Regions from separate parts of the Streptomyces sp. NPDC102467 genome, predicted to be linked through region 3. Evidence: riboswitches for the same ligand, from Rfam matches in the RefSeq annotation. Region 3 holds a riboswitch; each other region holds the start of a gene.
What was found. Region 3 has a riboswitch for cyclic di-AMP ahead of ACIREE_RS34345 (peptidoglycan DD-metalloendopeptidase family protein). Riboswitches for the same ligand answer to the same signal wherever they lie in the genome.
Positions count from the first base shown of each region.

Region 1 (3,167 bases), on a different contig from region 3:
CGCCGGGTGACGACGAAGCCCTCGGCCTCCAGAGTGCGCAGCGCCTCGCGGACCGGCACACGCGATACTCCGTAACGCCGCGCGAGCAGTTCCTCGGTGAGCCTGCCGCCGCGCTCGTAGACGCCCGTGACGATGTCGTCGCGGATCGCTGTGCATACCGAGTGCGCGGGAATGCGCATGACCCGACCTCCGTCTTGATCCCCGCGGAAACGCGATCGATCGACGCTTGTGCAAGCGCGATGGGGATCCATTGGGCGCGCTTTCCCGGTGACTCTATTCCACCGTCCGTGAATTTCCGACGGGAGGTCGGAATCCAGGGATATTTTTTGGCCAGGAACGTCCTGTGTACGCGAAAGCCCCGGCTCGATGAGCCGGGGCTTTCGCGTGGTGTCGCGAAGACGTCAGACGTTCACGCCGTGCGAGCGCAGGTACGCGACGGGGTCCATGTCCGATCCGTACTCGGCGGTCGTACGGGCCTCGAAGTGAAGGTGGGGGCCTGTGGCGTTGCCGGTGGCACCGGAGAGGCCGATCTGCTGGCCGGGAGTGACGGCCTGGCCGACGGAGACGCCGATGGACGACAGGTGACCGTACTGGGTGTACGTGCCGTCGTTCATCTTGATCACGATGTTGTTGCCGTACGCGCCGCCCCAGCCGGCCTCGACGACGGTGCCGGAGCCGACGGCGTGCACCGAAGTGCCGCTCGCCGCGTGGAAGTCGATGCCGGTGTGACTGCCGGAGGACCACAGGCCACTGCTCGCCTTGTAGGCGGTGGAGACGTAGGAGCCGGAGACCGGAGCCACGAAGGTGTTGAGGCGCTTGCGCTCGGCCTCACGGGCGGCGCGCTCCTTGGCCTCGCGCTCCTTTTTGGCCTTCGCCTCGGCCTCGCGCTTGGCCTCCTCGGCCTTCTTCTTGGCCTCGGCTTCGGCCTTCGCCTTGGCGGCCGCCTCGTCGGCGGCCTTCTTCTGCGCGGAGGCCTGCGCGTCGATCTGCGCGGCCAGGGAGTCGCCGATGGCGATGGCCTGCGTGAGGCCGTTCTGGTCGGGGGCCGCGTCGTCGGCGGCGAGCGCGGGGGCGGCGAGGCCTCCGACGACACCGGTCGCGGTGAGCGCTGCGACACCGGCGACCTGCGCGGTGGTACGCGTGAGACGGCTCGGACGACGGTGCTTCCCGGTGGCACGGGTGAACGCCATGTAGTGGCTGATCCTTTCCTTCCCTCTCGCCTACCGGGTTAGCTGACGGGTTCGGAGCAGGAAGGTCTCCTACGGGCCCCCTCCCCGTACGGGAAGAGCGTCCGATTCACCCCAGGGACTGCGATGGGTCCCCGGCTCCCCTGGCTCGCGCCGTGGGGGACTCGGCGATGACTGTCCGGTGTCGCGGGCGCGACGCGTGTCTGGCGAACAGCCGGACCGACGCTAAGCGGAACATCTTTTAAGTAACAAACGGATTCCAGGTTTTGTAGTGCACGCCACAGGGCAGACAGGCAACCTCCGCCCCAATTCGGGCATAAGTGATCCATGGTTGATCGCGGACGAACCCGCGCGACGACAGGAAGCCCCGGCGGCCGTTGCGGCCACCGGGGCTTCGTGCGACGTACGGGGGTGCGGTCAGCCCGTGACCACGCTCACCTCGCCGATGCCGAGGGCCTTGACCGGCTCCTCGATCTGCGCGGCGTCGCCCACCAGGATCGTCACCAGACGGTCCGCCGGGAAGGCGCTCACGACGGCCGCAGTGGCCTCCACGGTGCCCGTCTCGGCGAGTTGGCGGTACAGCCGGGCCTGGAAGTCGTCGGGCAGCTGCTGCTCGACCTGGTCGGCGAGGGTGCCCGCGACGGCCGCGGCGGTCTCGAACTTGAGCGGGGCCACACCCACCAAGTTCTGCACCGCGGTGTCCCGTTCGGCATCCGTGAGGCCCTCGGCCGCCAGCGTGCGCAGGACCTTCCAGAGGTCGTCGAGCGCGGGCCCGGTGTTCGGGGTGTCGACGGAGCCGCTGATGGCGAGCATCGCCGCGCCCGTCCCGTCGGGCGCGGAGCGCAGCACCTGGGCGAAGGACCGCACACCGTAGGTGTAGCCCTTCTCCTCGCGCAGGACACGGTCCAGGCGCGAGGTCAGCGTGCCGCCGAGGCAGTACGTGCCGAGGATCTGCGCGGCCCACACACGGTCGTGCTTGTCAGGTCCGATCCGGCCGATGAGCAGCTGTGTCTGCACCGCTCCCGGGCGGTCCACGATGACGACCCGGCCGGTGTCGTCGGCGGTGACCGGCGGGAGGGGGCGAGGCTCCGTCGTGTCGCCCGTCCAGGCACCGAGTGTGTCCGCGAGAAGTGTGTCGAGGTCGGTGTCCGTCAGGTCGCCCACCACGACGACCGTCGCGGTGGCGGGGCGTACGTGCTTCTCGTAGAAGGCGCGCACGGCCGCCGCGTCGATGGCGGTGACGGTCTCCTCGCTGCCCTGGCGCGGGCGCGACATACGCGCGTCGGCCGGGAAGAGCTGCCTGGAGAGCTCCTTGGCGGCGCGGCGGGCCGGGTTGGCGCTCTCGTGCGGGATCTCGTCCAGCCGATTACGGACCAGGCGCTCGATCTCACTGTCCGCGAAGGCGGGCGCCCGCAGGGCGTCGGCCAGCAGGGCCAGGCCCTTCGGGAGGCGCGAGACGGGCACCTCCAAGGAGACCCGGACACCGGGGTGGTCGGCGTGCGCGTCCAACGTGGCGCCGCACCGCTCCAGTTCGGCCGCGAACTCCTCCGCGGAGTGCTTGTCGGTGCCTTCGTTGAAGGCACGCGCCATGATCGTGGCCACGCCGTCGAGGCCCGCGGGCTCGGCGTCCAGCGGCGCGTCCAGGTTGATCTCGACGGCGACGACCTGCTGGCCGGGACGGTGGCAGCGCAGCACGGTCAGGCCGTTGGCGAGCTCGCCGCGCTGCGGAGCGGGGAACGCCCACGGCTTGGCCACACCCGCCTGGGGCTGGGAATGGAAGTCCATGGTCGCGAGCTGTTCGGTCACCGGCCCGCCTCCTCGTCGCTCTCGGCGCTCTCGGCGCCCTCGTCATCGGGGTCAGCGGGGGCCGTCGGCTCGTACACGAGGACCGCGCGGTTGTCGGGGCGCAGGCGGGCCTTGGCGACCTCCTGGACCTCCTCAGCGGTCACGGCGAGGACGCGCTGGACGGCGGTGAGGGCG
Region 1 is NZ_JBIWKA010000009.1:298,477-301,643, forward strand. Features, by position in the region: gene ACIREE_RS20885 (GntR family transcriptional regulator) at 1-179, opposite strand, end outside; gene ACIREE_RS20890 (M23 family metallopeptidase) at 402-1,190, opposite strand; cyclic di-AMP (ydaO/yuaA leader) riboswitch at 1,203-1,367, opposite strand; gene ACIREE_RS20895 (M16 family metallopeptidase) at 1,605-2,972, opposite strand; gene ACIREE_RS20900 (M16 family metallopeptidase) at 2,990-3,167, opposite strand, start outside.
Region 1: another riboswitch for cyclic di-AMP. It lies ahead of ACIREE_RS20890 (M23 family metallopeptidase); the one in region 3 lies ahead of ACIREE_RS34345 (peptidoglycan DD-metalloendopeptidase family protein).

Region 2 (3,167 bases), on a different contig from region 3:
GCCGATTTGCGCTGGCGGGGCGGGCTCATCATGCGCGGACTGCGCACGCTGCCGGTGGAGTTCACACCCCAGCAGAACTGACGACCAGTCAACTCTGTGACTTTGACGTGATCTGCGCTGCATCGACTTGTGACAAGCGTTCGAGTCCCGCTACGTTCACCAGTCATCGCGACACATGCACAACAAGCACCACCACATCACCCGTCGCGTGCTGCTGCATCAGTCTCGCGAAAGGCAACCGCATGCTCTCCGGGAACGGTCGACACCGTCGCCCCCGTCAGGCCCCTGCTCTCGTCGTCGCCGCCGGCGTCACCGGCAGCGTCATCGCGATACCGCTCCTCGCGGCAACCAGCGCGAGCGCCGCCTCCACCACCACCTGGGACAAGCTCGCCGAGTGCGAGTCCGGTGGCCAGTGGAGCCTGAACGCGGGCACCGGCTACTTCGGCGGACTGCAGTTCTCCCAGGAGATGTGGGAGCAGTACGGCGGCCTCGACTACGCGCCGAGCGCCGACGAGGCCAGCCGCTCCCAGCAGATCGCCGTCGCCGAGCAGGCGCTCAAGGCCAAGGGGCCCAGCGCCTGGCCGAGCTGCTCGCTCGTGGCGGGTCTCACCCAGGGCGACGAGTCGGCCGATGTCGACCCGGGCGCGACCGTCTCCCCGCAGGCGTCCGACCCGGCCGATCCCTCCGTCGGGGTCGGGCTCGGGGTGTCGGACGAGCCGTCAGCCGAGGCCTCGGGGGATACCTCCGGTAACACGGCGAGCGGCGATCCGAGTGGCGACTCCAGCGACGAGCCGAGCGGCGACGCAAGTGGCAAGGCAAGTGGAAAGGCGGGCGACAAGGCGGGCGACAGCGCGTCGGATGACGCGTCGGATGACGCCGCAGGCAAAGACGGTGGCGGGTCGGACAAGTCCGGCCGGGCCGACGACCCCACGTCCTCCGCGACGCCGTCCCCTTCCGGCTCCGCTTCCGGTGACTCCGCCTCCGACGAGTCCGGGGCCGACTCCGCCGGCCGCCACCGCGGCGACCCCGCCGCGGACGACACCTCCGACTCCCGTACGGGCGACGGACGGCACGCCTCGCGCGAGGAGGACCGCACCGAGGAGGCGTACACGGTGCGCTCCGGCGACAGTCTCTGGGACATCGCCGACGCTCAGGACGTGCGCGGCGGGTGGGATGCGCTCTACGACCTGAACAAGAAGACGGTCGGCTCCGACCCCGACCTCATCCTTCCTGGTCAGAGTCTGGATCTTGGCCTCGAAACGGTCGAAAAGTAGCGGGAGTTCAGAGACGGTTGGGGCGCGTATGTCCACTTTTGCGAGAGTGAGACATGAGTCTCAAAGACCCTGATCGTCTTTGAAATAGGGCGGATCGACTGCTTACGGTCGTCACCGCTCGCCACAGCGGGCCCCGTTGGACGTCACGCCGAATCCTGCCGACGCCCGTACGGGAACAGTCGACGCGTCAGCGCCGTAGGCAGGAGCGGGGGACCCAAGGTAAGTGCCGGGAAACCGGCTTGGGGTTAAGCCGCGCACAAGGATGCGCGGCCGGACACTCACTGGTCCGAACCCGACAGCTCACCTCGTAGGCGTCGGTGAGGGGATCTCTCCATGCTGCTTTCCAGCAAGGGCAAGCACCGCCGCCCGTCCAAGGCTGTCCGTGTCGCCACGCTCGCCGGCGTCGCCGGTGCCGCTGTCGCCGTCCCGCTGATGGGCGCCACCTCGGCCTCCGCCGCCTCCACCTCCGAGTGGGACGCGGTCGCGCAGTGCGAGTCCGGTGGCAACTGGTCCATCAACACGGGCAACGGTTACACCGGTGGCCTTCAGTTCTCGTCCTCGACCTGGGCCGCGTACGGCGGCACCTCCTACGCGTCCTCCGCGGACCAGGCGTCCAAGGCGCAGCAGATATCGGTCGCCGAGAAGGTTCTCGCCGCGCAGGGCAAGGGTGCCTGGCCGAGCTGTGGCGTGGGCCTGTCCGGCGCCGACACGAGCAACTCCGCCCCGGCCGGATCCTCGTCGGACTCCTCGCAGCAGCAGTCCCAGCCGCAGCAGCAGGAGCGCTCCGACTCCTCCACGACGACCCGCTCCGAGCAGCGCCAGCAGCCGCAGCAGCAGGAGTCGAAGAAGGACACCGTCACCACCCCGACCGGCAAGAAGGTCGAGAAGGGCGACGGCGAGTACAAGGTGAAGACCGGCGACACGCTCAGCAAGATCGCCGACGCGCACGGCACCGACTGGCAGAAGGTGTTCAAGCTCAACAAGGACATCGTCAGCAACGCCGACCTGATCTACCCGGGCCAGCAGCTGCACCTGAAGTAAGCCCGTCCTTCTTATAGGGGCCCTGTTGTTACGGCCTGCCTATAGGAGCGCATGGGGGCTTACAGGGGAGGCGTCGGTTCGGCTCGGCATCGGCGGATGCCGGGTCAGGCCGCCGCTTCACCCCGAGGGCCGCTCGTTTCAGCGACCTCCGTCCCGGCATCCGGGACGGAGGTCGCTGTCTTTGTTCCGTTAAGGAACATTTCGCTGTCGGCGTTGTCCACAAGGCGGGCGGTCGGCTGGCCGATGCCTCGGAGCCGGTTACGCTCATGGGTGCGGGCCACCCTGCCCGCACTGTTGTGTCACATCCCAGAAGGAGATGCTCGTGCCGTCCATCGACGTCGTCGTAGCCCGGGAAATCCTGGACTCCCGAGGCAACCCCACGGTCGAGGTCGAGGTCGGCCTCGACGACGGCAGCACGGGTCGTGCTGCTGTTCCGTCCGGCGCCTCCACCGGTGCCTTCGAGGCCATCGAACTCCGTGACGGTGACCCCAACCGTTACCAGGGCAAGGGCGTCGAGAAGGCCGTCCTCGCCGTCATCGAGCAGATCGGCCCGGAGCTCGTCGGCTACGACGCCACCGAGCAGCGCCTGATCGACCAGGCGATGTTCGACCTGGACGCCACCGACAACAAGGGCTCGCTCGGCGCCAACGCGATCCTGGGCGTCTCCCTCGCCGTGGCGCACGCCGCGTCCGAGGCCAGCGACCTGCCGCTGTTCCGCTACCTCGGTGGCCCGAACGCGCACCTGCTGCCCGTCCCGATGATGAACATCCTGAACGGTGGGTCGCACGCCGACTCCAACGTCGACATCCAGGAATTCATGATCGCCCCGATCGGCGCGGAGTCCTTCTCCGA
Region 2 is NZ_JBIWKA010000014.1:181,665-184,831, forward strand. Features, by position in the region: gene ACIREE_RS28685 (cytochrome P450) at 1-81, shown strand, start outside; gene ACIREE_RS28690 (transglycosylase family protein) at 243-1,274, shown strand; cyclic di-AMP (ydaO/yuaA leader) riboswitch at 1,456-1,603, shown strand; gene ACIREE_RS28695 (transglycosylase family protein) at 1,608-2,315, shown strand; gene eno (phosphopyruvate hydratase) at 2,632-3,167, shown strand, end outside.
Region 2: another riboswitch for cyclic di-AMP. It lies ahead of ACIREE_RS28695 (transglycosylase family protein); the one in region 3 lies ahead of ACIREE_RS34345 (peptidoglycan DD-metalloendopeptidase family protein).

Region 3 (3,167 bases):
TGGAGACATGGGATCGGGGTCCTTCCCGGTCGGGCCCGCCGACGCGGCGGGCAGCCGACATCCCAGCACCCGCACCCGTCCGACCCGTTCACGCCACTCCGCCCGGTCACCTCGACGGACCTCTCACCACCCCCAGGACCCACCCCGGGAGCCACCCCCGGGAGGAGATCAGGACGCGGACTCCAGATGCATCTTGATGGTGTGCGGATCCACGAATCCCTTCGCCACCACACGGTCCCCGGAGGACTCCCCGCGCAGCCGCCGCCCGATCCACGGCACCAGGAACTCGCGCGCCCAGTGGATGTCGTCGCGCCGCACCTCGAACGTGCCGCGCGACGGAAGCATCGGCCAGACCTGTTCCGGGTCGGCGGGCACATCGACGCCGAGCGCCTGTCCCGCGCGCAGGGCGACCCGGGTGTGCCCCTCGGCGGACAGGTGGAGCCGGTCCCCGTCCCAGGCCCGGCGGTCCTGGATGGACTTGAGGGACCACAGGTCGAGCACCGGGCAGTCGTAGCGGTCGGCGATCGCGCGTATGTGCATGTTGTACGTGGCGATCTTGCCGCGCATGTGTTTGAGGACGGCCACGTCACGGGTGTCGAAACCGGTGGCGACCATGACGGTGCCGGCGGCTTCGGCAAGGCGTGCCACGGCCCTCTCGAAGCGCTCGGCCACGTCGTCCGGGTCGGTGCCGGGCCGGATGATGTCGTTGCCGCCGGCGACCAGCGTCACCAGGTCGGGGGCGAGCTCGACGGCCCGCGGGACCTGGTCCTCGACGATCTGGTCGATGAGCTTGCCGCGTACGGCGAGGTTCGCGTACTGGAAAGTGTCCTCGGCCACGCGGTCGTCCAGGAGGACGGCGAGCCGGTCGGCCCACCCCACGAAGCTCCCGTCGGGCCCGGGGTCCCCGACGCCTTCGGTGAAGCTGTCCCCCACCGCCGCGTAGGACCGAATCGTGCCGCCTCTGAGTGATCTCGATTCGTTTGCCACGACCACACATCTTTCACCCTCGGGTGTGGCCTACGCGACCGTAACCAGGGGTTGACGAGCGGTGAGAAAACGCACTCGGCTCCCGGGGAATAACCCAGGGAGCCGATCGGATCGTGCGCGGGTCAGATCGAGACGCCGTGCTCGCGCAGGTACGCCAGCGGGTCGACGTCCGAGCCGTAGCTCGGGGACGTACGGATCTCGAAGTGCAGGTGCGGTCCCGTCACGTTGCCGGTGGCGCCGGAGAGGCCGATCTGCTGGCCCGCGGTCACGGTCTGCCCGGCGGAGACGCCGAGCGAGGACATGTGGGCGTACTGGGAGTAGCGCCCGTCGGCGTGCTGGATGACGACCTCGTTGCCGTAGGCGCCGTCCATGCCCGCGGAGACGACGGTGCCGGCGCCGACCGCCTTGATGGCCGTGCCGGTGGGCACGACGAAGTCGGTGCCGGTGTGGTAGCCGCTCGACCACATGGAACCGTTGGAGTGGTACGGCGTGCCGATGGAGCCGTCGACGGGCTTCACGTAGTCCGCCGTGGACGCGGTGGACGCCGTGGTCGTAGCGGCCGCGCCGTCCAGGGCGAGCTTCATGCCCGGCTTGATGACGCCGGCGTCGGCGCCGACGACGTCCTTGTTGCCGTCGTAGAGCTTCTTCCAGCCGCCGTCGACGTGCTGCGCCTCGGCGATCTTCGAGAGCGTGTCACCGGCCTTGACGGTGTACGTCTTCGCGTCGGTGGCGGCGGAGTCGGTCGCCGCGTGGGCGCCGGTGGCACCGATGAGCGGCAGGGCGAGCGCGGCGCCACCGGCCGAGGCGACGGCGGCGGCGCGGGTGACGCGCTGGGACTTGGGGCGGCGGTGCTTTCCCTTGGCGGGCATGACGCGTTTCCTCTCCGTCGCCTACGAGGTGAGCTGTCGGGTTCGGACTGGAGCTGCCCGGCCGTATCCGGTGCCCGGATACGACTTCACCCCTAGCCGCATGGGGAATTCCCTCGGCGGCGTACTGCCTGTGGGTCCCCCGTTCCTGCCGTCACGGGTCGTTGTTCGGAATCCGGGCGGCGGCAGGACTAGGCGTTCCGTCCGGAGTGAGTGGTGACCGTAAGACGACGGGAAAGGCGGTGACAAGCGGCGAATTCGCCCACGAGGCCGCTTTCTTGATCGTCTGGGCGTTTCCTGTGTCACCCTGCGTCGATGTCCGTGCTTTACCAGCGCCTTACCTTCAGGAATTCCCAGGACAAGAATTTCGGGCGGCCACCACGGACCGTTACGGCTATGAGCCTGCTCACGCACAGGTAGGCAATGCACCTTTATTTGCCGACAGTTTGTAATGAGTAGTGTCAAAACGGACAGAGGGTTCGCCCGGGAATGCGTGTCGTATCGTCAGGAGCGCGCCCGCCGGCGAGTGACGCCGGAGCCCTGACCGGGAGGAGCCCCCGTGACACAGCACGCCCCGTCCACCGAGCCCGAGCTGTCCGGAGTGCGCAACTTCCGCGACGTGGGCGGTCTTCCGGCCGTGGACGGCCGGCGCGTGCGCCCCGGCGTGCTCTACCGCAGCGGCCATCTGGCCCATGCCACCGCCGAGGACGCCGCGTTCCTCGCCGGGCTCGGCCTGCACACCGTCTTCGACTTCCGCAACGCCGCGGACCAGCGCCTCGAGGGCGCCGACGTCGCGCTGCCCGGGGTGCGCAATCTGAACCTGCCGCTGACCGACCCCGCGGACGGCGCCGAGTTCTGGCAGATGGTCCGCGACGGTGACATAGAGCAGCTGCGCACCCTGCTCTCCGAGGGCCGCGCGGCCAACCGCATGATCACGTCGTACCGCTCGATCGTCTCGCAGCGCACCGCCGAGCACAGTCGCGTGCTGCACGCGCTCGCCGAGGACAGCGTGCCCGCACTGATGCACTGCGCGGCCGGCAAGGACCGCGCGGGCCTGTCGATCGCGGTGACGCTGCTCGCCGTCGGCGTGGAGCGCGACGCCATCGAGGCGGACTACCTGGAGTCGAACGCGAAGCACCGCCGCTACAAGGTGCGCCGCAGCAGCGCGGCAAGCGACGCCTACTCCCCCGAGGTCATGGAGCTGCTCAGCCCGCTCTTCGACGCCCGCGCCGCCTACCTGCACGCGGCCTTCGAGACCATCGAGCAGACCTGGGGCGACACGGACCGCTACTTCGAAGAAGGCCTGGGGCTCAC
Region 3 is NZ_JBIWKA010000019.1:126,756-129,922, reverse strand. Features, by position in the region: gene ACIREE_RS34355 (SIMPL domain-containing protein) at 1-9, opposite strand, end outside; gene ACIREE_RS34350 (SGNH/GDSL hydrolase family protein) at 169-993, opposite strand; gene ACIREE_RS34345 (peptidoglycan DD-metalloendopeptidase family protein) at 1,110-1,856, opposite strand; cyclic di-AMP (ydaO/yuaA leader) riboswitch at 1,862-2,027, opposite strand; gene ACIREE_RS34340 (tyrosine-protein phosphatase) at 2,413-3,167, shown strand, end outside.